2 regions of the Veillonella criceti genome follow, and region 2 is predicted to be linked to the other one. Evidence: a T-box and tRNA genes for the amino acid it is inferred to sense, from the RefSeq annotation. Region 2 holds a T-box; the other holds one or more tRNA genes.
What was found. The T-box of region 2 lies ahead of ileS (isoleucine--tRNA ligase). A T-box ahead of a tRNA ligase gene usually reads a tRNA of that ligase, here a tRNA-Ile.

Region 1 (8,500 bases), 810 kb from region 2:
TCTTCACGGAATGCCAAGTATACATGAGCTACAGTAAAGAGCAAGAAGAACCACGCAATATAGTGATGTACCATATGAATATCATATTCGTTAAACATCAAATTAATTGGATTAAACACAATGGCCAACCAACTATTTGGATTAATCTGCGAATACATCGCAAGACCAGTACAAATTTCAAGGAACATCATAATATACACTAGCAAGTAGCTTGTACGCGCTAACGAGTTACGTAGCACTCGATGTTCTTCCTGACGTGGCAACATCAAATAATGTAACGTCGTTTGTTTAAGACCATCCCAATATAAACGGCTACGGAATTTTGGTAACAAACGATCACCACGATAGCGAATGGCGCCGTAAATACGGAACACAAACGCAAAAATCAAAATAAACGCAAAACCAAAATGAACACGGCGAATCATTTCCATAGAAAACCAGCTGTTAATAGCTTCTGCCGGTTCACGACCTACAAACATACTAAACCCTGGATCACCAATATATAGACCTGTCCAGAATAGGAAAGTTACGCACAGTACCATCGTCCAATGGAATATACGCAACCACAGACTAAATACGCGATACGGCTTTTTGTCCGGTTGTTCAAACATCTAAATCCCCCCTATTATTTGCACATAGCATCTGTATTAACGGAGATGATTTTTTCACCCTTCTTGTTATACAAGTGCGTTGCACAAGCTAAGCAAGGGTCAAAGGAATGAATCCCTTTCAAAATTTCAAGTGGTTTGTCGGCGATTTTAACTTTCGTATCCATCATATTGGATTCGTAGGCCCCATGTTCATTAGCAATTGTCTTAGGACATGCATTCCAAGTTGTTGGTACAATACACTGGTAATTGCTTGTTTTACCATCTTTAATATCACACCAGTGACCTAAACCACCACGAGGCGCATCGACTAAGCCAACCCCTTTTGCTTCTTTTGGCCATGTATTAGGGTCAAAGTTTTTTGTATTCGCTACAGCTGTATCGCCGCCTTTAATATTCGTCACTAATTTATTAAAGAAATATTGACTCATATTAACAGCTACTTGTGCATCTAAACAACGACAAGCCGTACGACCTACGGTACTACACATCCATACATGAGCAGGTACACCTAAAACAGAAGATACTGTATCAATCTGCTTAACAATCATCTGTTCAGCCCAGGATGGATTACTAATAATACCTTGTTTTACTTTTGTATATACAATAATATACTTAGCCAAAGGACCTACTTCACAAGCATTCCCTTTAAAGGTTGGTGATTTAATCCAAGAATATTTCTTCGTTTCATCAAGGAATTCCCAATGTTCTTTAGTCCCTGTTTTAGGGCCTGTATAATTTGGTTTCGTAACCCCTTCTGATGGATGAATTGTCTTCTTACCATCAGGATACTCATACCAAGAATGTTCCACTTCTTCTGACAAGAAGTCTGGATTCATAAGGTCTTCCCCTTCAAGTGGAATGAATTTTGCTTTATCTACGCCAAGACCAAAATCTTCAACAACGCCATTAGCACGAACTAAGCATTTTTTGAAATAATCACCATTTTGAATACCACTGTATGGTTCATCTGGATAATCACCGTAAGCAAGCACACGTTTCTTAGATAGGCCGCCACCATCAACCATACCTGCTTTTGCATAAATCTGACCAATCGCCAATACGTCTGGAAGATAGAAGTAATTAACCAAATCTTTCGCTAATGCAATCGATTCATCAACAACAGCTAAACGAGCCGAATTGACAGGCGCATTCATATCATCCATAGAGATGGAACAAGGCATACCACCAACAATATAATGTGGATGTGGATTTTTCCCACCAAACACAACATGTGGTGTAACAATATCACGCTGTTTATCCAAAATATTCAAGTAATGAGCCACGCCCATCAAATGAACTTCTGGCGGTAATAATTGATAATCTGGATGGTCCCACCATTGTGCAGCAAAAATACCTAATTGACCACTTTCAACAATCTTTTTAATTTTCCCTTGAACAGCTGCATAGTACGTTGCATTGCCTTTAGGAAATTCTTTTGGATACGCCGATGTAGTGGACTGTGTTTCAGCTGGTTCAAGGCCACTTAAATTATATGTTTTAAGTACGGTTTCTTGTAAAGCAGCGGTCTTAGCAGGATCTGCTTTTAATGCTTCTACAGGACTCACCCAGTCAAGCGCATGCAAGTGATAGAAATGTACAATATGGTCATGAGCATCTAAACAACTATGCATAATATTTCGAATATAATTCGCATTCTTAGGAATTTCAATTTTTAATGCATCTTCCACAGAGCGTAAAGAAGCTAATGCATGAGTCGATGTACATACACCACAAATACGTTGTACGAACGCCCACACATCTCGTGGATCACGATCTTTTGCTACTAACTCAATACCACGCCAAGCCGTACCACTGGATAACGCGTCTTCTACTTTCCCCGTTGCTTCATCAACATTGACTTCAACTCGTAAATGACCTTCAATACGAGTGATCGGATCTACAACTACACGTTTCATTAGTGGTTACCTCCTTCATTCTTAGCCTGTTCTTTAGCGGCCTTCTGCGCATCAAGCTCTTCTTGATATTTCTTTTCTAATTGAATCGTATCATATTTATGTTTAGCCAAGGTAACACCACCATGGGCTACTACAGCACCAAACGCAGTTAAACCTGCAATGGTACCAATCGTATCAGCCGTCGTAATGGTATTAGCCACTTGAACTTGAGGTAATCGTTGATGGAAGTTGTCATTATCCCAAAAGCCTTTTTCACTACAACCAATACAACCAGAACCAGATTGAATTGGATAGGATAAACCGTTCCACCAGCGCAAGTTACCACATGAATTGTAAGTAACTGGACCGCGGCAACCCATCTTGTATAAACACCAACCAGCTTTAGCCCCTTCATCGTCAAACTTTTCAACAAAGAGCCCCGAATCAAAAAATGGTCGGCGATAACAAGTATCGTGAATGCGATTACCATAGAATTGTTTTGGACGTCCTTCCACATCAAGTGGTGGAATTTCACCAAATAATGCATAATGCATAATCACACCCGTCATAACTTCTGGGATTGGTGGACACCCAGGTACTTTAATAATTTTCTTACCTGAAATGACACTCGAAACTGACACAGTATTCGTAGGGTTTGGTTTCGCAGCCTGTACACCGCCCCAAGCCGCACAGGAACCATATTCAATGATAAATGCAGCCCCTTCAGCGCATTCTTTTAACACATCAACAAAAGGACGACCACCTACCATACAATAGGTACCATTGTCATCAAGAGGTACGCCACCTTCAACAGCTAATACATATTGACCTTTCTTTTCAGTCAATAGTTTATGTAAATGTGCTTCAAAAGGAGCCCCCGCTGCTGCAGCCAATGTGTCATCATATTCTAAAGCAATCATATTCAATACCACATCTGATGCAAATGGCGATGTAGAACGAATAAACGATTCGTCACAACCTGTACACTCATGACCATGTAACCAAATAACTGTTGGCAACTCTTTCGTATCGGCTGCCTCAACAACTTTATTCAATACTGTTGGTGGTAGGCCTAAAATGGCGGTCAAAGCCACACAGGTCTTCATAAATGTGCGGCGACTGAGTTTACGTTCCTGGAACAATTTCCACAGACTATTTGTCTTTTCTTTCACAGGTGGACCCCCCTTGCTTGCAATAACTTTACTGTCCGTTTGTTAAACATTAAATAAATCTTTTATTAAATAGTATTGATAGTATAACACGTTACGGTTTTAATTTCTATAGAATATATCATAAAAACTTGCTATACTCTTGAAAGTTAACTATATACTTTATCGCTTTATTTTATAATGGAGCGAATCAACCCTTCTACAATAGGAGCTGGTTTATACCCAGCAATGCGATCTTTTTCTTTACCATTTTTAAAGCAAATCAATGTCGGAATACCCTGGATATTGTATTTCAAAGCTACGTCTTTGAGTGCTTCTACATCAATGGTTACCACATCAAGATCATCTTTCATATCTTCCGCTAACTTTTCGATTTCAGGATTCATCAATTCGCAAGGTTTGCACCAGGTAGCCCAAAAATCAGCTACCACAACTTTTGAAGAGTCTTTTAACAGGGTCTCCAAAGCTTCTAAACTTTCAATTTTTGTTACTGCCATTACTAATTCCTCCTTATACCATATCCTCTTTGTATACTTTTAATTGTATGATGACGGCGACAATGTTTAGTCAAAAATCAATCATTTTCTTTAAATGATAATGACTAGACAAAATAAAACCGCCCCAAGGAGCGGTTTTAAGCAAGCAATCAATAAGCCGAGTTCTGTTCTGCTTGCGCAGTGGTGATTATCTTTCTAGGCCTATAGTTGCCTATAGGCTCAAGCGGCACAACCCGAAAGGTAGGCGGGCCACCCTTATCCCTTTCCTATTCGGCCTTGCTCCGGATGGGGTTTACCGAGCCAATACATTACTGCATTGCTGGTGCGCTCTTACCGACACCGTTCCACCCTTACCGCTAAAGCGGCGGTTTACTTTTCTGTGGCACTATTCCCTATGGTTACCCACGCCGGACGTTATCCGGCATCCTGCCCTGCGGAGCTCGGACTTTCCTCGAACTTACGCTCGCAATCACCTTTCATACTTGCTACTTAAAGTCTAGCAGATACAAGATATTAGGTCAATTATCTTTTTCTCAAAATTAATATGAACAGATAGCACATCTAAGGATGTCGATTATGCAAAGAAAAAGTCTTTTTGTGTTTCACTGATATGAACAGGAATCGTTGTTATACTCTGTTCTCGTAATTTCATTTCAATATGGGCAGCCAGTAAAGAGGACGCCCCTACTTCCGTACCAAAATGCCCTACATCAGCCACCAAAATGCCCAATTCCTTAGCTAATTGCATATCATGATATTTCACATCACCTGTCACATAAGCCTGTGCACCAGCCTTAGCCGCAGCTTTTATAAATTCAGCACCAGAGCCAGTACAAAGAGCAACGTTAGTAATCGCCGCCACTTTAGCGCCACCAAAACGTGCACGACCTTGCGGAAAAGCAGCTTTTATTAATTCTACAAAGGCTTCCCAGCTTAAAGTATCAGCTAATACACCAAGGCGCCCAATTGTTGCCACCTGTGCTGGCTCAGCTAATCGATATACTTCATAGGCCACTTCCTCATATGGATGAGCTTCTTTCATTGCGTCAAGGACAGTAGCTAATTGAGCTTTAGGAACAATCGTTTCCAACCGATTTTCGGCTACTTTTGTAATTTCACCAACAGCCCCAATATATGGATGTGTTCCTTCTAAAGGTAAAAATGTGCCAGTTCCTTCACTGTGAAATGTACAGTGACTATAATTACCAATATGTCCAGCCCCTGCATCGCCCATAGCGTTTAATACAGCGTCCGTGTGCGTAGTGGGTACAAAAACAACAATTTTATACAGCCCTTCTTCATGGACTTTTTCAAGGCCTGTTACTTGCCCTAGCCCAATTTGAGCCGCTGCTAAATCATTTAGTCCACCAGAAGCAATATCTAAGTTCGTATGCGCACTATAAACAGCTATCTTATGACTAATTAATTTATAAACTAAACGCCCTAATGCGGTATCATCCGTTACTTGTTTTAGACCTTTAAAAATTAGCGGATGATGACTGACAATTAAATTACAGCCTTTAGCGATAGCTTCCTCCACAACTTCATCCGTTACATCAAGGGCTGTTAAAATTCCTGTCACTTCGGTCTGTTGTTGTCCCACCATAAGACCTACATTATCCCAAGATTCTGCTAAATGCGTAGGTGCCAAAGCCTCTACAATGTGACCGATTTGCTTTACGCTAACTGTGGCGCCCCCTTCTTTTACTGTAGTTAACGATTCTTTTGCTACAACTGTTTGTTTTTTATTATCTGTTTGTTCTTTTGCTATGACAATTTGCTCATTCGTTTCATCAAATATCTCATTCATCATAATACCTCCAATTCTGCAATCTCTTTTTCCAACAGTTTATACTTTTCTGTATTTGCTAATTCTTTCGACATATTATCTAAAGCAATCTGACGTAAATAAATAAGTCGCTCTATATACTTACTCCATAATGGCGGGCGTTCCTGTGCTAATAAAGCGCCCACTGACCAAAGTAAGGAATCTAATGGTAACTTTTCATATACATCTTGCATACTTAAGGTTATGTCACTTACATATTCAGGTAATCGTTCGATTTTAACAGCTAATAGTGCTTGATATAGTTTGCCCATATCTTCTACCAAAATTTCTTTTACAATTTTATACTCTTTTTTCACTAAAAATTGTCGCAATTCAGCTTGCCCATTTTGAGGCTGTAATACATAAAAATCTAATAGTTCAGGGCCTGCTTCAATAATATCCCGCATGAGAAAACCACCCATGCCACAAAGTACGGCTCCTTGCAATTCACCAGACTCAGTAACCTGCAAACCGTCGCCCAAACGACAATCAATTCGATCTTCCAGTCCATTAGATTTTACATATGCTTTAGCGGACTCCAATGGCCCCTTGTGCACATCACCCGCTACCACTCGATCAGCACGACCACGTTGTATTAATTCAACCGCTAAATAACCATGATCTGTACCAATATCGGCAATAGCTATTGCTTTAGGTATTAGTGTAAATACCGCTTCTAAACGGTTCGTTAGCTTTTTTATTGTCACAATGACTCCTTTATATAACACTATGTAACATAACACTACATAGCATGACACTATGTAACATAAAACTACTCTTAAATATATTAGTATATCCTTAAGAACAATAAATACGTTAAAATATTTACTGAACATATTGGACCTTTTTATTCACATATTTATTTTACCATAACTAAAAACCGCTTATACAACTATCACGTTGTATAAGCGGTTTATTTTTACAAAAGTTGGTGGGCCCACCTGGGTTCGAACCAGGGACCGACCGGTTATGAGCCGGTTGCTCTACCCCTGAGCTATAGGCCCATAGGGAAATACCGTAGTACTCCACCAAATTATTATACACAAAATAACTTATTGCCGTCAATGAAATTATAAGAAGTCTTTAATTTTATCTCGTTTACCTCGATTACGAAGTTTAGTCAATGCCTTACCTTCGATCTGACGAATACGTTCACGGGTAACATTAAAATGCTGACCCACCTCTTCTAATGTCCGTGGTTTGCCATCTTTTAAACCAAAGCGCAACACTAAAACTTGCTGTTCTCGTTCCGTCAAGCAAGAGAATACATCTTCAATTTGCTCTTTTAACAAGATATAACTAGCAGCATCATCTGGCGCAATAGCATCTTGGTCTTCAATAAAATCGCCCAAATGAGAGTCTTCTTCTTCACCAATAGGTGTTTCTAAAGACACTGGTTCTTGTGCAATTTTTTGAATTTCACGAACACGCTCTACACTGATGCCCATACCTTCTGCAATTTCTTCTGGCAATGGTTCACGGCCTTTATCTTGTAATAATTGACGTGAAATACGAATCAATTTATTAATTGTTTCTACCATATGAACTGGAATACGAATTGTGCGCGCTTGGTCGGCAATAGCCCGTGTAATAGCCTGACGAATCCACCAAGTTGCATAAGTAGAAAACTTATACCCTTTAGTATAGTCAAATTTATCAACCGCTTTAATAAGACCAAGGTTACCTTCTTGAATTAAATCCAAGAATAACATACCACGCCCTACATAACGTTTAGCAATACTAACTACCAAACGTAAGTTAGCATCAATCAATTTTTGTTTAGCCTTTTCGCCAGCACGCATTTCCTTATAGGACGCATCTTCTTTAGCACCCGCTTCAATTTGCTGTGCTAATAAAATTTCCTCATCCGCCGATAACAAGGGAACACGGCCAATTTCTTTCAAGTACATACGCACAGGGTCATCAATATTAACCCCTTCAGGAATACTAAGGTCTAGACTAACCTCTTTAGCTTCCCGTACTTCATCACTGACTTCGTCTTCCTCAATGATATCCTCATCATCATCGGCTACTTCTACGTCGTCTGTAATAACCTCGATATTACTCTTCTGTAATACTTCATACATATCATCTAGCTGTTCTGCCGTAAGTTCCACTTCTTCGTGAAGAGCATCCGTAATTTCCTTACTGGTCAATGCTCCTGCTTTACGTCCTTTTGCTAGTAATTGTTCTATAATTTCTTCTAACCGCGATTTAGTTTGCTTCTTAGCCACAATGCTCTTCCTTTCCTTCATAGTTTCTCAAGTCCATTCCTTGATTAATGCCTGCAAATCTTGACAAAACTTTAATTCTTCTATAAACCGAGCATCCCCTGCCCGATTTAACTGATCTGCTAACACACTATGCGTTTTATATTGATTTCGTAATGACTTCAAGCGCACTGCGCGTATATAGCCATCCAATTGTGCTTCATTAAATTCCGTTTCACCTATAACCATCAGGCGACCGTAAGCACTTCTTTCTTCATCAGTAAGCATTT
Region 2 (8,500 bases):
TTTTCAGTAAGAAAAATCGTTTACAAGAATTTTATTTACCTAACACATCGGCACAACGATGACATAAGGTAGGATGTTCAGCATCTTGACCGACTGTATCACGATGAATCCAGCAGCGTTCACATTTTTCAAATTCACTTGGTTTTACAACTACACTCAAGTGACCTTCTTCTGTCGCCACAGCTTCAGCCGGTGCATTATTACGACCTTCTACAAGGTACGCTTCACTCACAATAAGAAGGGCTGCCAAGTCTTTCACTTGTGCTAACATTTCATAAGCAGCGCCATCAGCATAAACAGTGATAGCAGCATCTAACGAATGGCCGATAACTTTATCTTGACGAGCTGTTTCAAGCGCTTTAGTTAATTCACCACGAAGAGCTAACACTTGACTCCATTTTTCAGCTAAGGCAGCATCATAATGTGCTTCATTACCGATAGGCCAATCTTCAAGCATTACACTTTCACGCATACCGTCTTCTTTAGGCATATATTGCCATACTTCTTCAGCTGTAAAGGAAAGCACTGGTGCTACCATGCGAACTAAGGTAGTTACAATTTCATACATAGCGGTCTGCGCACTACGACGTGCTACAGAAGTTGCTTCTTCTGCATACATCGTATCTTTCAATACATCTAAGTAGAAAGAACTTAAATCAACAGTGCAGAAGTTATGAATTGTATGATATAAAATATGGAATTCATAGTTTTCATAGGCTTCCGTTACTTTACGACGAACTTCTTCTAAGCGAAGGAGCGCCCATTTATCAATTTCAGATAATTGATCATAGGAAACTTTGTCAGTATTTGGATTGAAGTCATCCAAATTACCAAGCAAGAAACGGAATGTGTTGCGAATCTTACGATAGACTTCAGATAACTGTTTTACGATATCTTTAGACAAACGTACATCGCCTTGATAATCAGCAGAGGATACCCAAAGGCGCATTACGTCAGCCCCATATACATCAATGATATCGGAAGGTGCCACTGTATTCCCTACGGATTTAGACATTTTACGCCCTTCACCATCTACTACGAAACCATGTGTTAATACTGAATTATAAGGGGCTTTACCTGTCGTTGCTACGCCAGTTAACAAGGATGAGTTAAACCAACCACGATGTTGGTCAGACCCTTCAAGATACATAGCACATGGCACATCAAGTCCTTCATTTTCAAGTACGCCAGACCAAGAAGAACCACTATCAAACCAAACGTCCATAATATCTGTTTCTTTACGGAATTCATCATGACCACAATGAGGGCATGTGAAACCATCTGGCAATAATTCTTTTTCCGTATGATTCCACCAAGCATCAGAGCCTTCTTTAGCTACCCATGCTTGCACAGATTTAATGGTATCATCATTGATAACATAATCACCACAAGATTTACAGTAGAATACAGGAATTGGCACACCCCAAACACGTTGACGAGATACACACCAATCACCACGGTCAGCAATCATATTATAGATACGATCATGGCCCCATTTAGGAATCCACTGTACTTGATTATCAATAACGTCGAGGGCTTCTTTACGATAGCCATCTACTGAAGAAAACCACTGTTCTGTAGCACGGTAGATAACAGGATTTTTACAACGCCAGCAATGTGCATATTGGTGGCGCAAGCTACCTTTATGAAGTAACGCACCATTATGCGCTACAATTTTTAAAATAGGCACTTCTGCATCATGAATTTCTTTGCCAGCCAAAGCTTCTTCCGTATCGCCATAGCGACCATTATCGACCGCACTTACATACGTACCAGTGGGATCCACAAAAGAAGTGATTTCAAAATCAACTTTGCCTGCTTTTTTATATGTCTGATATACACCAAAGTCTTCTTCACCATGAGCCGGTGCCGTATGAACACAACCTGTACCAGCTTCCAAAGTTACATGATCACCTAAGAATACAGGCACTTCACGTTCAATAAATGGATGTTTAAAGGTAGCCAATTCTAAATCAGCCCCAGAGAAGGTATTAAGAACTGTATATTCAGCCACTTGAGCATCTTTAAACGCATTCGCTACCAAATCAGTGGCCATCAAATAGTATTCATCACCCACTTGTACCCAAGAATATTCTAATTCTGGATTAACAGAAATCGCTTGTGATGCTGGTAATGTCCAAGGCGTTGTTGTCCAAATAACAGCATACGCTTTCTTTGTATCTACATCAGCTGGCAAAGTACGTTTTAACTCATTTACATAGGCGTACTTCACATAAATGGAGAAGGATTTCTTTTCTTTATATTCGATTTCAGCTTCTGCCAAGGCCGTTTCACAATGAGTACACCAATATACTGTTTTTAAACCTTTGTAAATATGGCCTCGTTTCGCCATTTCACCAAAGATACCAAGCTGTTTCACTTCAAATGCAGGTTTCAACGTCAAATACGGATCTTCAAAACGACCAAGTACCCCAAAACGAACAAAGTCTTTCTTTTGATCTTCTACACATTGTAATGCGTAATCTTTACATTTAGCACGTAAATCTAGCGGACTCATTTCATGACGATTAAGGCCTGTATTCTTGATAACAGCATGTTCAATTGGCAAACCATGTGTATCCCAACCAGGGATGTACGGTGTGTAATAGCCCTGCATCGTTTTATATTTCATAATAATATCTTTTAATGTTTTATTGAGGGCATGACCAATATGGAGTTTGCCGTTGGCATACGGAGGGCCATCATGTAACACAAATGGCTTGTTCCCTTTGCGCAACTCTAAGCGTTTTTCATAAATTTTGTTTTCTTCCCAATATTTTAAATATTCTGGTTCTCGTTTTGGTAAGTTGCCGCGCATTGGAAATTCTGTAGCAGGCAAATGTAATGTTTTACCGTAATCCATAATAAACTCTCCTCTCAACTAATAAAAAAAGCGTTCATCCCCGAAGGGACGAACGCTATAAGTCCGTGGTACCACCCTACTGACTCTATAATAGAGCCACTCACGCATATAACGGTGCTCACCGATAAATGTAACATTTATATGCTCCCAAGTGATTCGTCATCTCTTCATTCGCTGAACTCACACCATACATCAGCTCGCTGAGAACTACCCGAAATGACCGTCTTCGTCATCGCATTTCATATACAGTTATAGAAATAAGTCTTACTGTCATGGACAGTTGACCAACTCATAGTAACGTTTGTTATAGATAGAGTATAGAGAAGGGATTTCGTTTTGTCAAGTAACTTTATGATTATTAATACCATAAAGTCTTCTCTTTATTTGAATCCTGCATATTTTGTTAAAAAAGAGTATAATAAAATCATATTTTACGTTATGAATTATCTCTAAGACTTGCCATCAATCATAAAGGAGGACGCCTATGCCCGCCTGGTTACGCACGGACTATATTTGTTTCTTCGGTGCTTTTCTATCGGCCCTTGGCATGAGCCAATTAGCACCACTCTTACCACTTTATTTGCATGATATGGGCGTAACTGCCACCAACGAAGTCGCCTATTGGTCAGGCCTGGCTATGGGTGTGACCTATCTTATCGTAGCCTTTGTTTCCCCTTTTTGGGGGCGTCTCGCCGATCGACGGGGCCGTAAAATTTTATTATTGCGCTCTAGTTTTGGCATGATGCTATGTAATTTGTTAATCTGCTTTGTCCAAACACCAGAACAGCTTGTATTGATTCGATTTGTCCAAGGTCTCGTATCAGGCTTTTTCTCCGCGTCCGTTACACTCGTTGCTTCTGAAACGCCAGAAAACAAAACAGGCTGGGCGTTATCCGTTTTGGCGTCAGCTAACTTAGCTGGCTCACTCTTAGGGCCTCTGATTGGTGGTTATTTAGCCAGTACCTTCGGTATCCGCACTAGCTTTTTTGTCATTGCCTGTTTCTTAGGGGCGGCCTTTCTCCTCATTTTCTTTCTTGTTCACGAAACCTTTGAGCCACAACCTGATACGGTTCCTCATAGTTTCAAAGAATTACAGAATCAACTACCCCATCTCCATGAACTATTTATTATTGCTGCCTCTACCTTTATTTACGCTCTTTCTATGATGTCATTACAACCAATTATCACCGTATACTTAGATGAAATTATGCCTCCCCATACACCACACCTTGCGCTCATTGCCGGTGCTGTCTTTGCAGCTACGGGCTTTGCGCAAATGCTCAGCAGCTCCTATATGGGCAAATGGATTGACCGCATTGGTCCTCGTCGCATTCTTATTGGCTCACTGATTTATACAGCCGTCATGACCATTCCACAAGCCTATGTAACAACATCCTGGCAACTAGGCGTCTTACGATTTCTCACAGGACTAGGTCTTGCTGGTTTATTACCATCCCTAAATACCTATATTTCAACCCATTCACCTAAACATCTATCTGGGCAAGTCTTTTCCTATAACCAAACTACTCAATTTTTAGGTTATTTTATGGGATCTGTCGGCGGAGCCCTCTTTATGGGACAATTTGGTTTTACCGCCTTATTCTGGGGCACTGGTTTACTATTCTTATTTAACGCCATATGGGTATACACAAAATTAAAAGCCTAAATACTTCTCTAATTTTTAAAATTAGACTAAAAAACAGCCCTAGGGCTGTTTTTTTGCTTATAATTCTGTTCCAACATACGCCGCGAATGCCTCTATCGTTGCATTATTACGACGATAATACGTCCATTTACCATAACGAGCCGACTCCAATAATCCTGCTCGCTGCATCAAATCTAAATAATGTGATACTGCGGATTGTGAAATGCCTAACTTATCTTGAATACTCCCCACACAGACTCCTCCTTTAAATGAGTCGTCCTCAAGAACGTGAAGTCCTTGGGGTGGAAAATGTTTCGTTGGTTCTTTGAGCCATTGCAAGATTTTTAAGCGACTTTCATTAGATAAGACTTTAAAAATATCAAGTAATTGTTTATCATTCATAATTTTATTATATCTTTTTTTCTAGATATGTCAATCTATTTTATCGAAATTAATCAATATATTTTACCAAAACAAAACCCATCAAGTCATTCATGAACTGATGGGTTTAACCTATTTGCCCCTATTTTAATGATTGTGTTTCTCTCTTGCCAAGATAAATATAGTCGACAAAATCAACATAAAGCCAATAATATCACTGGTCATAAAGGCACTTCCTAAGACTAACCAGCTCAATACAGCCGCCGAAATGGGTTCAATAGAAGATAGTACAGACCCTTTTACCGCTCCAATACGACGAACACCTTCCAGATATGCATTAAAGGAAACAATAGTACCTAATACAACCACATTAAAAACGCCCACATAGGTCCACATATCCCAAACGCCAGGAATATCAAAAGGAGATGCTATCATCGCTGTCACCAGACCTGACAACAACATGGCAAAGCCAACTACAGGTCCCGTCCCATATCGTCGCAACAGTGATACCGGCTGCACGCTATAAATCGCTACAGCCACTGCTGATAAAAGACCCCAAAATAATACTCTTTCGTCAATGCCCGCCAATTCAAAATTTCCATGAAAGGCAATCAAAGCCGTCCCCAGCATGGCCAATATAACACTAATCCCTTCACCCCACGTTGGTAACGTAAAGTAACGAACCGCCATATACACTACAATCATAGCCGGCGCTAAATATTGTAATACCGTAGCAATCCCTGCGCCAGCATAATAAATAGAGCGAAAATACGCATACTGACAAAGGGCCATACCTAATAAACCAAATACAAATAAACCGACTACATGACTCGGTGTCTTAAAAATTGTAAAAATATGCACTCGTCCTTGATAAAAAGCGGCTAACACGGTCACAATTCCCGCTATCAGCAAGCGTACTGTCAGTAACCACTCAGGACTAATAGCTCGTTGTTGCTGCAAAAACTGAGCCGATATGCCCGATAACCCCCATAAAATACCACCAAATAAAGTAAGGGCAATCCCTACTGCTTTATCCCTATCCATCATGCCCTCCTTTATTAATAGCATTTATTTACCTAATGAATTTATAAAGACGACCAGCAAGCACTGGTCGCCTTTAACTATACTTTTATTATACCATTAGTCAACTAATTTCATAGCGACTTTTACTACTACTTTTAACACCTTACTTGGCTCATCATTGACTGCGCAACAAGGGCGATGAATATCTTCAGGGAAGAAAATAGCATAGGAACCAGATTGAGCAATAATATAGCCTTCATCAGGTAAGTCCTGTTTGTAGAAATACAAATCCTTGTCATCATGTGCTTCTACCACTGGTTCAGTTTGGCGATCTGGTAAAAAGCCCATTTTTTCCTTGCCATCAATAACAAACTGCACATCTAAGTACTGCTTATGTGCTTCAGGGCGAGTTTCTGCAAACTTCTTAGTGATTACTTCTTGTACTAAAGCAAAGATATTATCTCCCTCAATATCATGACGACCAATTGCTAAACTTTTTAAATCAGTGTCTTTTAACCAATCGAGGACGCGTTCTAATACAGGTGCATAACCTAACCCTTTGTAATTCACATTCACACTACCAAATATCATATATATTATCTCCTTTGGCCCGCTTGGGGCTATTTATTTTTAACTCTACTTAGATGAGCCACATCTTCAAGCCAAGGTAAACTATACTGAAACGTCCCGCCAAACTACTGTTTCAAGTACTAGCTATTCATCATCACCAGTCCCGTCAAACTTAGCAATAATGCCTTCCGCTGTTTTATGCGGCACTTCTTCATAGGAGCTAAATTCCATATTAAACACGCCTTGACCTTGTGTCATACTGCGCAATACGGTTACATAATCAAGCATTTCGGCAAATGGCACTTGCGCTTTAACAACGGTAATTCCTTCCCGTTCACCTTGTTCCATGCCCAATACACGACCACGACGACTGTTTAAGTCACCCATAATATCGCCCATGAAATTATCAGGTGCAAATACATTGACATTATAAACAGGTTCTAATAAAACTGGTTTGGCTTGAGGCACTCCTTTTTTAAGAGCCTGAGCAGCCGCTACTTTAAAGGCCAACTCGGAAGAGTCTACCGCATGATATGACCCATCTAATAAGGTCACTTTTACACCAATCATTGGATAACCTGCTAACAAGCCTTTATCTAGTGTTTCTTTTGCCCCTTTTTCAACAGCTGGAATATATTGTTTTGGTACAGCACCACCGAAGATTTTATCTACAAATTCAAAATCTCCTTCATAGGAAGGTTCAATGGCTAATTTAACATGACCATATTGACCATGGCCACCACTTTGTTTTTTATGTTTCCCTTCCACTTCTATTTTACCACGAACTGTTTCACGATATGGAATATATGGTTTTTCTAATTTCGCTTTAACACCATATTTGCGTTCCATCTTCGTAAGAATATGTTCTAAATGCACTTCGCCCATACAACGCACTTGCATCTGACGACCTTCCACATCTTTGACTACTACGCAAGTTGGATCTTCTTCAGAAATACGCTGTAACGCACTTGCTAATTTTTCTTCTTCCCCTTTCTTTTCAGGGACCATTGCTACTGTATGTAATGGTTGTGGGAAGCGAATTTGACGATATTTTACTTTAAAACCTGGCGTTGCAAAGGTATCGCCAGTCTTAGTCGCTGTAAGTTTAGGAATAACTACAATATCCCCAGCCCCCGCTTCTGTAACAGGCACTTGTTGCTTACCAATTAGAGTATACATTTTACCCCATTTTTCTTCAATCCCTTGCGTTACATTAAGCAGTTTATCGCCTTCTTTAAGTTCTCCTGAGAATACTCTAACAAAGCTTTGCTTCCCTGCAAATGGATCTAAGATAGTCTTAAATACAAAGCCTGTAAATGGTTTATCTACATGAACAATCCGTTCTTCACCAGTATCTACATCTTCGGCGGTCATCACCCGTTTAGACGCATCAGGCATGTAGCGAATCATACGATCTAATACTTGGTCCATGCCAATATTATTAATGGCACTACCGCACATAACAGCACAAACACGGCCAGTCAACATACCTTCGCGCAAACCTTGACGGATTTCTTCTAAGGTTAATTCTTGACCATCTAAGTATTTTTCAAGTAATTCATCATTACCTTCAGCCGCCGCTTCTACTGTCATTTCACGAATTTCTTCTACTTTAGCTTCTAATTCAGCAGGAACAGCTACTTCAGTCATCTTACCATTTTCATAAATATAAGCTGTGCGTTTCGCTACGTCTACAACGCCTTTAAAGTCAGGCCCTTCTCCAATTGGAATCTGCAATGGCATGATAGCTTTACCAAATAGAGCATGCATTTTTTCAAGGGTCCCAAAGAAATCGGCTCCTTCTACATCCATCTTGTTGATAAATGCCATGCGTGGCATCTGCAATTCTACCCCATAATCCCAAGCACGAATGGTATCTACTTCAACGCCAGAGGTTGCCGATAATACCATAAGCATACCATCGGCTGCACGCAAAGCTGCTCGTACTTCTCCATGGAATTCAGAATAACCAGGGGTATCAATGAAATTAATTTTATAATTTTTCCATTCACAAGGTG

Region 1: it has a tRNA-Ile gene. The T-box ahead of ileS (isoleucine--tRNA ligase) is inferred to sense a tRNA for this amino acid. The anticodon was not compared.

What each region holds. Positions count from the first base shown of each region.
Region 1 covers NZ_UHIO01000001.1:2,177,941-2,186,440, reverse strand. Annotated here, with positions in the region: gene cybH (Ni/Fe-hydrogenase, b-type cytochrome subunit) at 1-611, opposite strand, end outside; gene DYE54_RS09805 (nickel-dependent hydrogenase large subunit) at 626-2,527, opposite strand; gene DYE54_RS09800 (hydrogenase small subunit) at 2,527-3,678, opposite strand; gene trxA (thioredoxin) at 3,846-4,172, opposite strand; RNA gene rnpB (RNase P RNA component class A) at 4,310-4,658, opposite strand; gene DYE54_RS09785 (Nif3-like dinuclear metal center hexameric protein) at 4,747-5,982, opposite strand; gene DYE54_RS09780 (tRNA (adenine(22)-N(1))-methyltransferase) at 5,982-6,707, opposite strand; tRNA gene DYE54_RS09775 (tRNA-Ile) at 6,930-7,004, opposite strand; gene rpoD (RNA polymerase sigma factor RpoD) at 7,071-8,234, opposite strand; gene dnaG (DNA primase) at 8,262-8,500, opposite strand, start outside.
Region 2 covers NZ_UHIO01000001.1:1,365,860-1,374,359, forward strand. Annotated here, with positions in the region: gene ileS (isoleucine--tRNA ligase) at 32-2,863, opposite strand; T-box leader at 2,905-3,105, opposite strand; gene DYE54_RS06185 (MFS transporter) at 3,348-4,529, shown strand; gene DYE54_RS06190 (ArsR/SmtB family transcription factor) at 4,587-4,910, opposite strand; gene DYE54_RS06195 (DMT family transporter) at 5,037-5,933, opposite strand; gene DYE54_RS06200 (NanQ anomerase/TabA/YiaL family protein) at 6,030-6,503, opposite strand; gene fusA (elongation factor G) at 6,627-8,500, opposite strand, start outside.